Regions from separate parts of the Streptomyces sp. NPDC058653 genome, predicted to be linked through region 3. Evidence: riboswitches for the same ligand, from Rfam matches in the RefSeq annotation. Region 3 holds a riboswitch; each other region holds the start of a gene.
What was found. Region 3 has a riboswitch for cobalamin ahead of ACFWU9_RS32785 (CbtB domain-containing protein). Riboswitches for the same ligand answer to the same signal wherever they lie in the genome.
Positions count from the first base shown of each region.

Region 1: linked by a shared signal. The riboswitch ahead of ACFWU9_RS08685 (ABC transporter substrate-binding protein) and the one ahead of ACFWU9_RS32785 (CbtB domain-containing protein) in region 3 are both predicted to bind cobalamin.
Region 2: linked by a shared signal. The riboswitch ahead of metE (5-methyltetrahydropteroyltriglutamate--homocysteine S-methyltransferase) and the one ahead of ACFWU9_RS32785 (CbtB domain-containing protein) in region 3 are both predicted to bind cobalamin.
Region 4: linked by a shared signal. The riboswitch ahead of ACFWU9_RS28225 (ribonucleoside-diphosphate reductase subunit alpha) and the one ahead of ACFWU9_RS32785 (CbtB domain-containing protein) in region 3 are both predicted to bind cobalamin.

Region 1 is NZ_JBHXRM010000007.1:93,466-95,657, reverse strand. Features, by position in the region: gene ACFWU9_RS08685 (ABC transporter substrate-binding protein) at 1-846, opposite strand, end outside; cobalamin riboswitch at 887-1,033, opposite strand; gene ACFWU9_RS08680 (Mov34/MPN/PAD-1 family protein) at 1,022-1,435, opposite strand; gene ACFWU9_RS08675 (amino acid permease) at 1,572-2,192, opposite strand, start outside.
Region 2 is NZ_JBHXRM010000015.1:58,549-60,740, reverse strand. Features, by position in the region: gene ACFWU9_RS15415 (glycoside hydrolase family 3 protein) at 1-131, opposite strand, end outside; cobalamin riboswitch at 335-566, shown strand; gene metE (5-methyltetrahydropteroyltriglutamate--homocysteine S-methyltransferase) at 852-2,192, shown strand, end outside.
Region 3 is NZ_JBHXRM010000056.1:46,984-49,175, reverse strand. Features, by position in the region: gene ACFWU9_RS32790 (CbtA family protein) at 114-938, opposite strand; gene ACFWU9_RS32785 (CbtB domain-containing protein) at 975-1,211, opposite strand; cobalamin riboswitch at 1,248-1,404, opposite strand; gene ACFWU9_RS32780 (histidine phosphatase family protein) at 1,495-2,192, shown strand, end outside.
Region 4 is NZ_JBHXRM010000040.1:72,318-74,509, reverse strand. Features, by position in the region: gene ACFWU9_RS28230 (GNAT family N-acetyltransferase) at 25-546, shown strand; cobalamin riboswitch at 562-730, shown strand; gene ACFWU9_RS28225 (ribonucleoside-diphosphate reductase subunit alpha) at 876-2,192, shown strand, end outside.

The DNA.
Region 1 (2,192 bases), on a different contig from region 3:
CAGCAGCCGCTTCTTCTTCTGGGCGACGGTGGTGGAGCCGTAGTCGTAGATGACGATCGTCTCGGGCCTGCGGGCGACGACCTGCTCCCAGGTGGCGTCGCCGAAGGACTTGTCGAGGTCGGCGAAGACGTTGCGGCCGCCGGCCCGTTCGATCAGCTCGTTGCCGATGCCCGCGCCGCCCGCGGTGAAGGCGGTCTTGTCGCCGCTGTCGTAGACGAAGACCGGGACCGGCTTGACGCCCTTGAGTCCGGCGGCGGTGGTGGCGAGCGTGGCGCGTGCGTCGGCTGTCCACCTCCCGGCGCGGCCGGCGACGCCGAAGGTCCGTCCGACCTCCTTGATCTCGCGGAAGAGGTCGTCCATGGAAGTACCGCCGTCCTCGGGGCAGTTCTCCAGATTGAGCCGGGTGTCGACACCGGCGTCCGCCAGGTCGTCGCGGGTGCGGCCGTCCTTGGCGGCGAAGGCGCTGGTGTAACCGCCGTAGACGAGGTCGGGATTGACGGAGAGGAGTTTCTCCTTGGAGGGGTACTCCTTGGCGACGACCGGGACGCTCTCGTACGCCTTCTCGTAGGCGGGCAGGACGGCGTCGTCGAGCCAGGCGGTGCCGACGAGGGAGTTGGTGAGACCGAGTTCGATCATGATCTCGGTGACGTGCTGGTTCATCGTGACCACACGCTTCGGGGGTGCCTCGAAGGTGGTCCGCACACCGCAGTTGGCGACGGTGTACGGGAATCCGGCGGCCGGCGCTCCGGCGTGCTCGGCCGGTTCCGGGCCGGAGCCGCAGGCGGCGAGCGGGAGCAGCAGCGGAAGCAGGGCCGCCGGTATGAGGGCGTGGCGCCGCAAGGACATGACTGGGCCTCCTCCGGGGGATTTCCGCGTCCCCTGGCATGGTGGGAGAAGGGCGACAGGTCAGTTCCTGGCTTCCGGGCCCCCGGGTGCAAGGGGGGCCTGGTCACAGTGGCGGGACCGTGCCGGATTCGCACCGGCTTCCTGGGTCCTGCCGCCCTGGTTCGGCGTCAGTGTGTCAGACGACCGTGACTTCCTCTTCTGTGACCGTGCCGTCGACGATGCGGAACGAGCGGAACTGGAACGGGCCCATGTCGTCGGTGTCGGCGGTGGAGACCAGCACGTAGTGGGCGAACGGCTCCACGGCCCGGTCGATGTCGGTGCGGGAGGGGTACGCCTCGGTCGCGGTGTGCGAGTGGTAGACGACGATCACGTCCTCCTCGCGCCGCCGCATCTCCTTGTCGACCTGGTTGTGCTCGTCGCCGTCCCACTCGTAGTACGTGGGTGAGCGGGCCGCGTTGCGCATCGGGATGAAGCGCTCGGGCCGGTCGCTGTCCTCGGGGCCCGCGATCAGGCCGCAGGCCTCGTCGGGGTGGTCGGCCCGTGCGTGGGCGACGATCTGGTCGTACAGCGCCTGGGTGATGGTGAGCATGAGTGGAAGGATAAACGGGTGGCCTCCGCGGCTGAGATACGGAGGCCACCTGGTGAGACGGCCGGTGGGACGGCGCGTGGGGCGCCGGCGGGGCCGGGGCCGCGGAGCGGGACCGGGGCCGCCGCGTGCGGCCGGGTCAGTCGGAGATCTTCGCGTACTCCGGCTCGTACGGGCCCTCCGGCTCGTCCCGGCCCGGGCCCGCGAGGTCCCTGTCGCCGCGCTTGAGCAGCGCCCAGCCGCCGACGAGGAAGACCGCCCAGACGGCGCCGACGTAGAGCGAGATGCGCGCGTCGGAGTCGTAGGCGATCAGACAGGTCACGAAGGCCAGGAAGACCAGCGCCACCCAGCTCAGCGCCGAGCCGCCCGGGGCGGGGAACGAGGACGCCGGCAGCCGACCGGCGACCACGGCGGAGCGGTACTTGATGTGGCTGATGAGGATCATCATCCAGGTCCAGATCCCGGCCGCGGTGGCGACCGAGGTGACGTAGAGGAACGCCTTCTCCGGGACGACGTAGTTGAGGACGACGCCGATGCCCATCAGGGCGACGGACGCGGCGATGCCGGCCGCCGGTGTCCGGCGGGTGTTGAGCCTGCCGAGGGCCTGGGGGGCCTCCTTGTTGGCGGCGAGGTCGCGCAGCATCCGGCCGGTGGAGTACATGCCGGAGTTGCAGGACGAGAGTGCCGCCGTCAGCACCACGAAGTTGACGATGCCGGCGCCGAGCGGGATGCCGATCTTGGCGAAGGCGTGGACGAACGG
Region 2 (2,192 bases), on a different contig from region 3:
GTGAGTCCGCCCGCGATTCCGCGGCGGACCCAGTCGGGCACGGTCGTGCCCACGAATCCGGGCTGGAGCACGGTTTGCGCGAGCCGCGTCAGTTGCTGGTGACGGCTGCTGGGCCGGCTGCTCGACTCCATGCGGTCCTCCGAAGGCGCATCGCTCGGCCGGCTCAGCGAACCGCCCTTGAACTTGGTACAGGCCAATCGGATGTTGGCTTAGACCAATAAGCGTGTCAAGAAGGTATCTGCCTGCCCCGTTGTACGAACTCGACCCGGAAGCAGGCGGATTAGCCGGTTCATGAATATTTGGTGAGGCTTCGAGGGAGCGGATGACAGCGGTTAGGCTTGGCCGTGCAGCTGGTTCGCTTCCGTCCCCAGGACGGGAGCGTCGTAAGAGGGAACCTGGTGAGAATCCGGGACTGCCCCGCAGCGGTGAGTGGGAACGACCGCCGTCATCAGCACTGGGCCCGTGCCGGGCCTGGGAAGCGACGGTCAGTAGGTGTCCACCCGGGTGTCCGCGCCCGGCGGATGTGCCCATGAGTCCGAAGACCTGCCCGCTGCCCGTACGCGACCGATCGCGTACGGACATCCCGGTGACCTCGTGGGCGGGTCGGCGTACATATCGGTCGGGCAGTCGTGGTGAAGCCTGCACGCATGTTCACAGACGTGACACACGTATACACGTGGACACGTACACACGTGGACGTGCGTGGACACGTGAAGGCGTGAGCGCGTGAACGCGTACAGGCAGAACGTGACTCGCGTGCACAGGCGCGCGGAGGAGCCCGTCCGATTCCGTACCCCTTCGTGTCCTCGATCCGTCCCGGGATCGCAGGACGACTCGCGAAGGAGAGTTCCGTGACAGACAAGTCCGCAGCCGCGGCAGCACGCGCCACCGTGTACGGCTACCCGCGCCAGGGCGCGCACCGCGAACTGAAGAAGGCCGTCGAGGGCTACTGGAAGGGCGCCGTCGACGCCCGCGCCCTGCGCGAGACGGCCGCCGGGCTGCGCCGCGCCAACTGGGAGCAGCTCACGGCAGACGGTGTCCACGAGGTCCCGACCGGCGACTTCTCGTACTACGACCATGTCCTGGACACCAGCGTGATGGTCGGCGCGATCCCCGGGCGGCACCGCGCCGCGGTGGAGGCCGACGCGCTGGACGGCTACTTCGCCATGGCGCGCGGCACACAGGACGTGGCGCCGCTGGAGATGACCAAGTGGTTCGACACCAACTACCACTATCTGGTGCCCGAGTTGGGCCCCGACACCGTGTTCTCCGCCGACTCCACCAAGCAGGTCGCGGAGCTGGGCGAAGCCCTCGCGCTGGGACTGACCCCCCGGCCCGTGCTCGTCGGCCCCGTCACCTACCTCCTGCTGGCCAAGCCCGCCCCCGGCGTCGCCGACGGCTTCGAGCCGCTGACGCTGCTCGACCGGCTCCTTCCCGTGTACGCGGAGGTCCTGGCCGACCTGCGCGCGGCCGGCGCCGACTGGGTGCAGCTGGACGAGCCCGCGCTCGTGGGGGACCGCACCCCGGCCGAGCTGGCGGCGGTCGCCCGCGCCCACCACGACCTGGGCGCGCTGACCGACCGGCCCAGACTGCTCGTCGCCTCCTACTTCGACCGGCTCGGCGACGCCCTGCCGGTGCTCGCCAAGTCACCCGTCGAAGGGCTCGCGCTGGACTTCACCGGTCCGGCCGCCGCCAACCTGGAGGGTCTCGCGGCGGTCGGCGGGCTGCCGGGCAAGCGGCTGGTCGCGGGCGTGGTCGACGGACGCAACGTCTGGATCAACGACTTCGAGAAGTCCCTCGGCACACTGGGCACACTCCTCGGGCTCGCCGACCGCGTCGACGTCGCGCCGTCCTGCTCCCTGCTGCACGTCCCGCTCGACGCGACCGCCGAGCGGGACATCGATCCGGAGATCGCCCGCTGGCTGGCGTTCGCCCGCCAGAAGAGCACCGAGGTCGCGACCCTGGCCCGTGCCCTGACCGAGGGCACCGGCGCGATCGCGGCCGAACTCGCCGCCAACCGCGCCGCCCTCGCCTCCCGCGCGGAGTCGGCGCTCACCCGCGACCCGGCCGTGCGCGCCCGCGCGGCGGCCGTCACGGACGCGGACGCGCGCCGTTCGCAGCCGTACGAGGTGCGGACCGTCGCCCAGCGGGCGCACCTGGGTCTGCCGCCGCTGCCGACGACCACCATCGGC
Region 3 (2,192 bases):
GAATCCTGCCGGGCGCGTGTCGTACGAGCGGATGTCGTTCTCCGGGCGGTGCCCCGGGGCCGCCACCCGGCCGGTCTCCGGCCGTACTCCGGTGTAGGCCGGGTACGCCGGTGTCAGCCGGCGTGCGCGGCCGGCGTGCTCGTTACGGCTTCCGGGCCCTGCCCGGCGGGGTGGGCGTCCGCGGGGCGCAGTGCGCGCTCCGCCAGCGCCCCGAAGATCAGCCCGAAGGCTGTCCACAGCAGCGCCTGCACACCCAGTGAGGCCAGCCTGAACTCCCAGAGCAGCGCGGCCGGGAAGGTCTCCCTCACCGCGTCGGTGTTGGCGGGCAGCAGCAGACAGGCCAGGGCCATGACCACCACATAGCCGCCGCCGGCGGCGACGGTCGCGTTCCAGTTGCCGAGCGTCGGCGCGAGCCGGCGTCCGGCGATGACGGCGATGACCGCGACCAGCACGCTGAGCACGATCATCAGGAAGAAGAGCGTCGTGCGCTTGCCGATGGTGTCGGGATTGCCCACGGCGGGTGGCGTCGCGGGGTACTTGAGGAACGGCACCAGATAGACGGTGGTGAACGCGGCGCCCGCGACCAGCGCGGCCGTCGCCCGTGGCCGGAGCCGGCCGACCCGGCCCAGACAGACGGCGAAAGCCAGGGAGGCGATGCCGCCCAGGGCGACGCCGTAGACGAGGACGCCGGTGGCGAGACCGAAGGTCGACTGGACCGGCCGCGTGACCAACTCCTCCTCTTCCTCGGCGGGCGCGGCCGGTTCGGCGGCAGCGCCGTCGTGCTCGTGCGCCGGCGCGGACGCGGCCTCCTCCAGGGCGATGGAGTCCTCGATGGACGGCTCCCCCACCACGTAGGCGAGCGCGAACGCGAGCAGCCCGGCGACGACGCCCGCGATCATGCCGCGGACCAACAGGGTTCTGACGGTGGACGATTGCATGGTGATGTTCTCCGAGGGTGGCCTCCGTCCGTCGGATCAGTGGCAGGGGAAGCCGAGCAGATGACGGCCGTCGTGCACCCACTCGTGCACCCCCGCCCCGGAGAACACCGACGTCGCGCCCTGTTCGGCACCGACGAAGTACAGCAGCACCAGCATCAGCGTGCCCACGAAGACAGCCCACGGCAGAACCGCCCGCAGGGGCAGGGGAGTCAGGGGCGATATCGCTGATCCGGCGGGTGAAGAAACGGCCGGGGGCACAATGGACTCAGCCACGGCACAACCTCCTTGGGAACTCGCGTCCCGTTCAGTGGAGCTCGCACGACGACCATCGGGTCTGACTCACCGGGCCGCCTCGCCGCGCGTACGCGGTGGCTGCTCGGCATACAGTGGCGCGACCGTGCCGGAATCTCACCGGACTTCCGTCTTGCCGTCGTGATATCGACGTGAACGTACCGCGATCGGGCAGGTCGGCCAAGAGGGCGACGGGTCCGGCGGCCGGCGCCGGAGCCGGACGACGGGGGCCGCGTCCGGTGAACGTACGACTCTGGGGAGCCCGATGACCGTACGCGTGACGTTGATCTCACCGGCGCTCAGCACCGCGTTGCGCGAGGCGCGTTTCGGCGACGGTCCGCTGGACGCGGCGGGGCTGCGCCAGGCCGGGGCCGTACGGGACGCGCCCACCGTCGCGGAGCAACGCGCCGCCGCCGCCCGGGTGTTCACGTCCCCCTCGGAGCGCTGCCGGCAGACGGCGGAGGCGCTGGGCCTGGTCGCGGAGCCGCTGCCCGAGCTGCGTACGTGCGCGATGGGCCGGTGGCGCGGCAGGCGGCTGGACGAGGTCGGCGCCGCCGAGCCGGAGGCGGTCGCCGCCTGGCTGGGCAACCCGGCGGCGGCGCCGCACGGCGGGGAGTCGCTGGAGGCGCTGCACAGCCGCCTCGGCCACTGGCTCGACGCGCTCGACGCCGACGCGCTGCGCGCCGATCCACCGGGCCCCGAGCCGTTGGGCGCCGAGCCATTGGGCGCCGAGCCATTGGGCGCCGATGCGCCGGGCTCCGATCCGCTGGGAAAGGACGCGCGCCCCCGTTCGGCGCGCGTCCTCGCGGTGGCCGAGCCCGATGTCGTACGCGCGCTGACGGTCCACGCGATCGGCGCGCCGGCCCAGGTGTTCTGGCGTATCGACATACAGCCGCTGACCGTCACGGAGCTGAGCGGGCGGAACGGCCGCTGGAATCTGCGCGGCGGCCGTCCCCTGCACGG
Region 4 (2,192 bases), on a different contig from region 3:
GTACCCGTGTCGCACACTGCTGTCATGGAGCAGAGGAAAGAGTCGGAGAGCGACTTCAGGATCAGAGCGGCCGAGCCCGCCGAGTACGAGGTGCTCGGGGAGATAACCGCCCGGGCCTATCTGGACGACGGGCTGTTGGACTTCGGGGCGGGGGATCCCTATCTGAAGACCCTGCGCGACGTCGCCGGGCGGGCCGAGGGGAGTGAGGTGCTCGTGGCCGTCGACCGGGCGGGGGCGGTGCTCGGTGGGGTGGCGTACGTCGGTGCCGGGTCGGCCTGGGCCGATCTCGCCGGGGACGGTGAGGCCGAGTTCCGCATGCTGGCCGTCGCGCCCGGCGGCCGGGGGCGCGGGGTCGGTGGGGCGCTCGTGCGGGCGTGCGTGGAGCGCGCGCGGGCCGACGGATGCGTACGGGTGCGGCTCTCCACGCAGAAGGCGATGCTGTCCGCCCACCGGATCTACGAGCGCCTGGGCTTCGTACGGACGCCGGAGCGGGACTGGGCGCCGTATACGGAGCTTGTACTGCTCACGTACTGCCTGGAGATCTAGGACGAGCCATCCCCGACACAACATGTGGGGGGTGGTGCTGCCAACCAACCCCAGATGTATGCTCAAGTCTGCTGTCGCCGCAGGAGAATCCGGTGCGAATCCGGAACTGTCCCGCAACGGTGTGCTGTGGTGCGCTTTGTCGTGCCCGCGAGTCCGAGCACCTGCCGACGGCGCGCCCGGACCGACCGGTCCGGGTGCCGAGACGTCCGGGCTCCGAGGCAGGGCCGGTGGACGCCGCACCGCTCACCGCCCGGTTCCGGGACGGCGTACGCGGGCGTGCGCCGCCATGCCCTCCCCCTGGCCCGGAGCCGAGCGAGGGAGAGCACCACGTGACCATCGCGCCAGCCGATCCGGCCTCAGCGATCGCCGACCGGGAAACCGCGCGGGACCGGGAAACCGCCGGGCCGGCCGACGACCCCGGGACCCCCGGGACGGCCCTTCTGCGGGTCCTCACCGACCTCACCGCGGATCTGGCCGACACCGACCCCGGCAAGGTCGCCGCCGCCGCTCTCCGAGGCCGTAACGCCGCCTCCGACGACGCCGAGTTGCGCGCGCTCGCCACCGAGGCCGCGGCCGGGCTGATCTCCGAGGACCCCGCGTACTCCCGCCTCGCCGCCCGTCTCCTCACCCGCACCATCGCGGAGGAGGCCGCCGGGCAGGGCGCCGTCTCGTTCTCCTCCTCGGTCGCCGTGGGCCACACGGAGGGCCTGATCGCCGACCGTACGGCCGCGTTCGTCACGCGCCACGCCGCCCGCCTCGACGCGCTGATCGACCCCGCCGCCGACGACCGGTTCGGCTACTTCGGCCTGCGCACGCTCTTCAGCCGCTATCTGCTGCGCCACCCGATCACCCGCGATGTCATCGAGACGCCGCAGTACTTCATGCTGCGTGTCGCCTCCGGGCTGGCCAAGGACGACTCCCCGGCCGCCGTGGACGAGGTCGCCGCGCTCTACGGTCTGATGAGCCGGCTCGACTATCTGCCCTCCTCCCCCACGCTCTTCAACTCCGGCACCCGCCACCCCCAGATGTCGTCCTGCTATCTGCTGGACTCCCCGCTGGACGAGCTCGACTCGATCTACGACCGCTACCACCAGGTGGCCCGGCTCTCGAAGCACGCGGGCGGCATCGGCCTCTCGTACTCCCGTATCCGCGCGCGCGGTTCACTGATCCGGGGCACCAACGGGCACTCCAACGGCATCGTGCCGTTCCTGCGGACGCTGGACTCCTCCGTCGCCGCCGTCAACCAGGGCGGCCGGCGCAAGGGCGCGGCCTGCGTCTATCTGGAGACGTGGCACGCGGACATCGAGGAGTTCCTGGAGCTGCGCGACAACACCGGCGAGGACGCCCGCCGTACGCACAATCTGAACCTCGCGCACTGGATCCCCGACGAGTTCATGCGCCGGGTCGACGCGGACGGTGTCTGGTCGCTCTTCTCCCCGTCGGACGTGCCCGAACTGGTCGACCTGTGGGGCGACGACTTCGACGCCGCGTACCGCGCGGCCGAGGCGGCGGGCAAGGCCCGCAGAACCATCCCGGCGCGCGAGCTGTACGGCCGCATGATGCGCACCCTCGCGCAGACCGGCAACGGCTGGATGACCTTCAAGGACGCCTCGAACCGTACGGCGAACCAGACCGCCGAGCCCGGC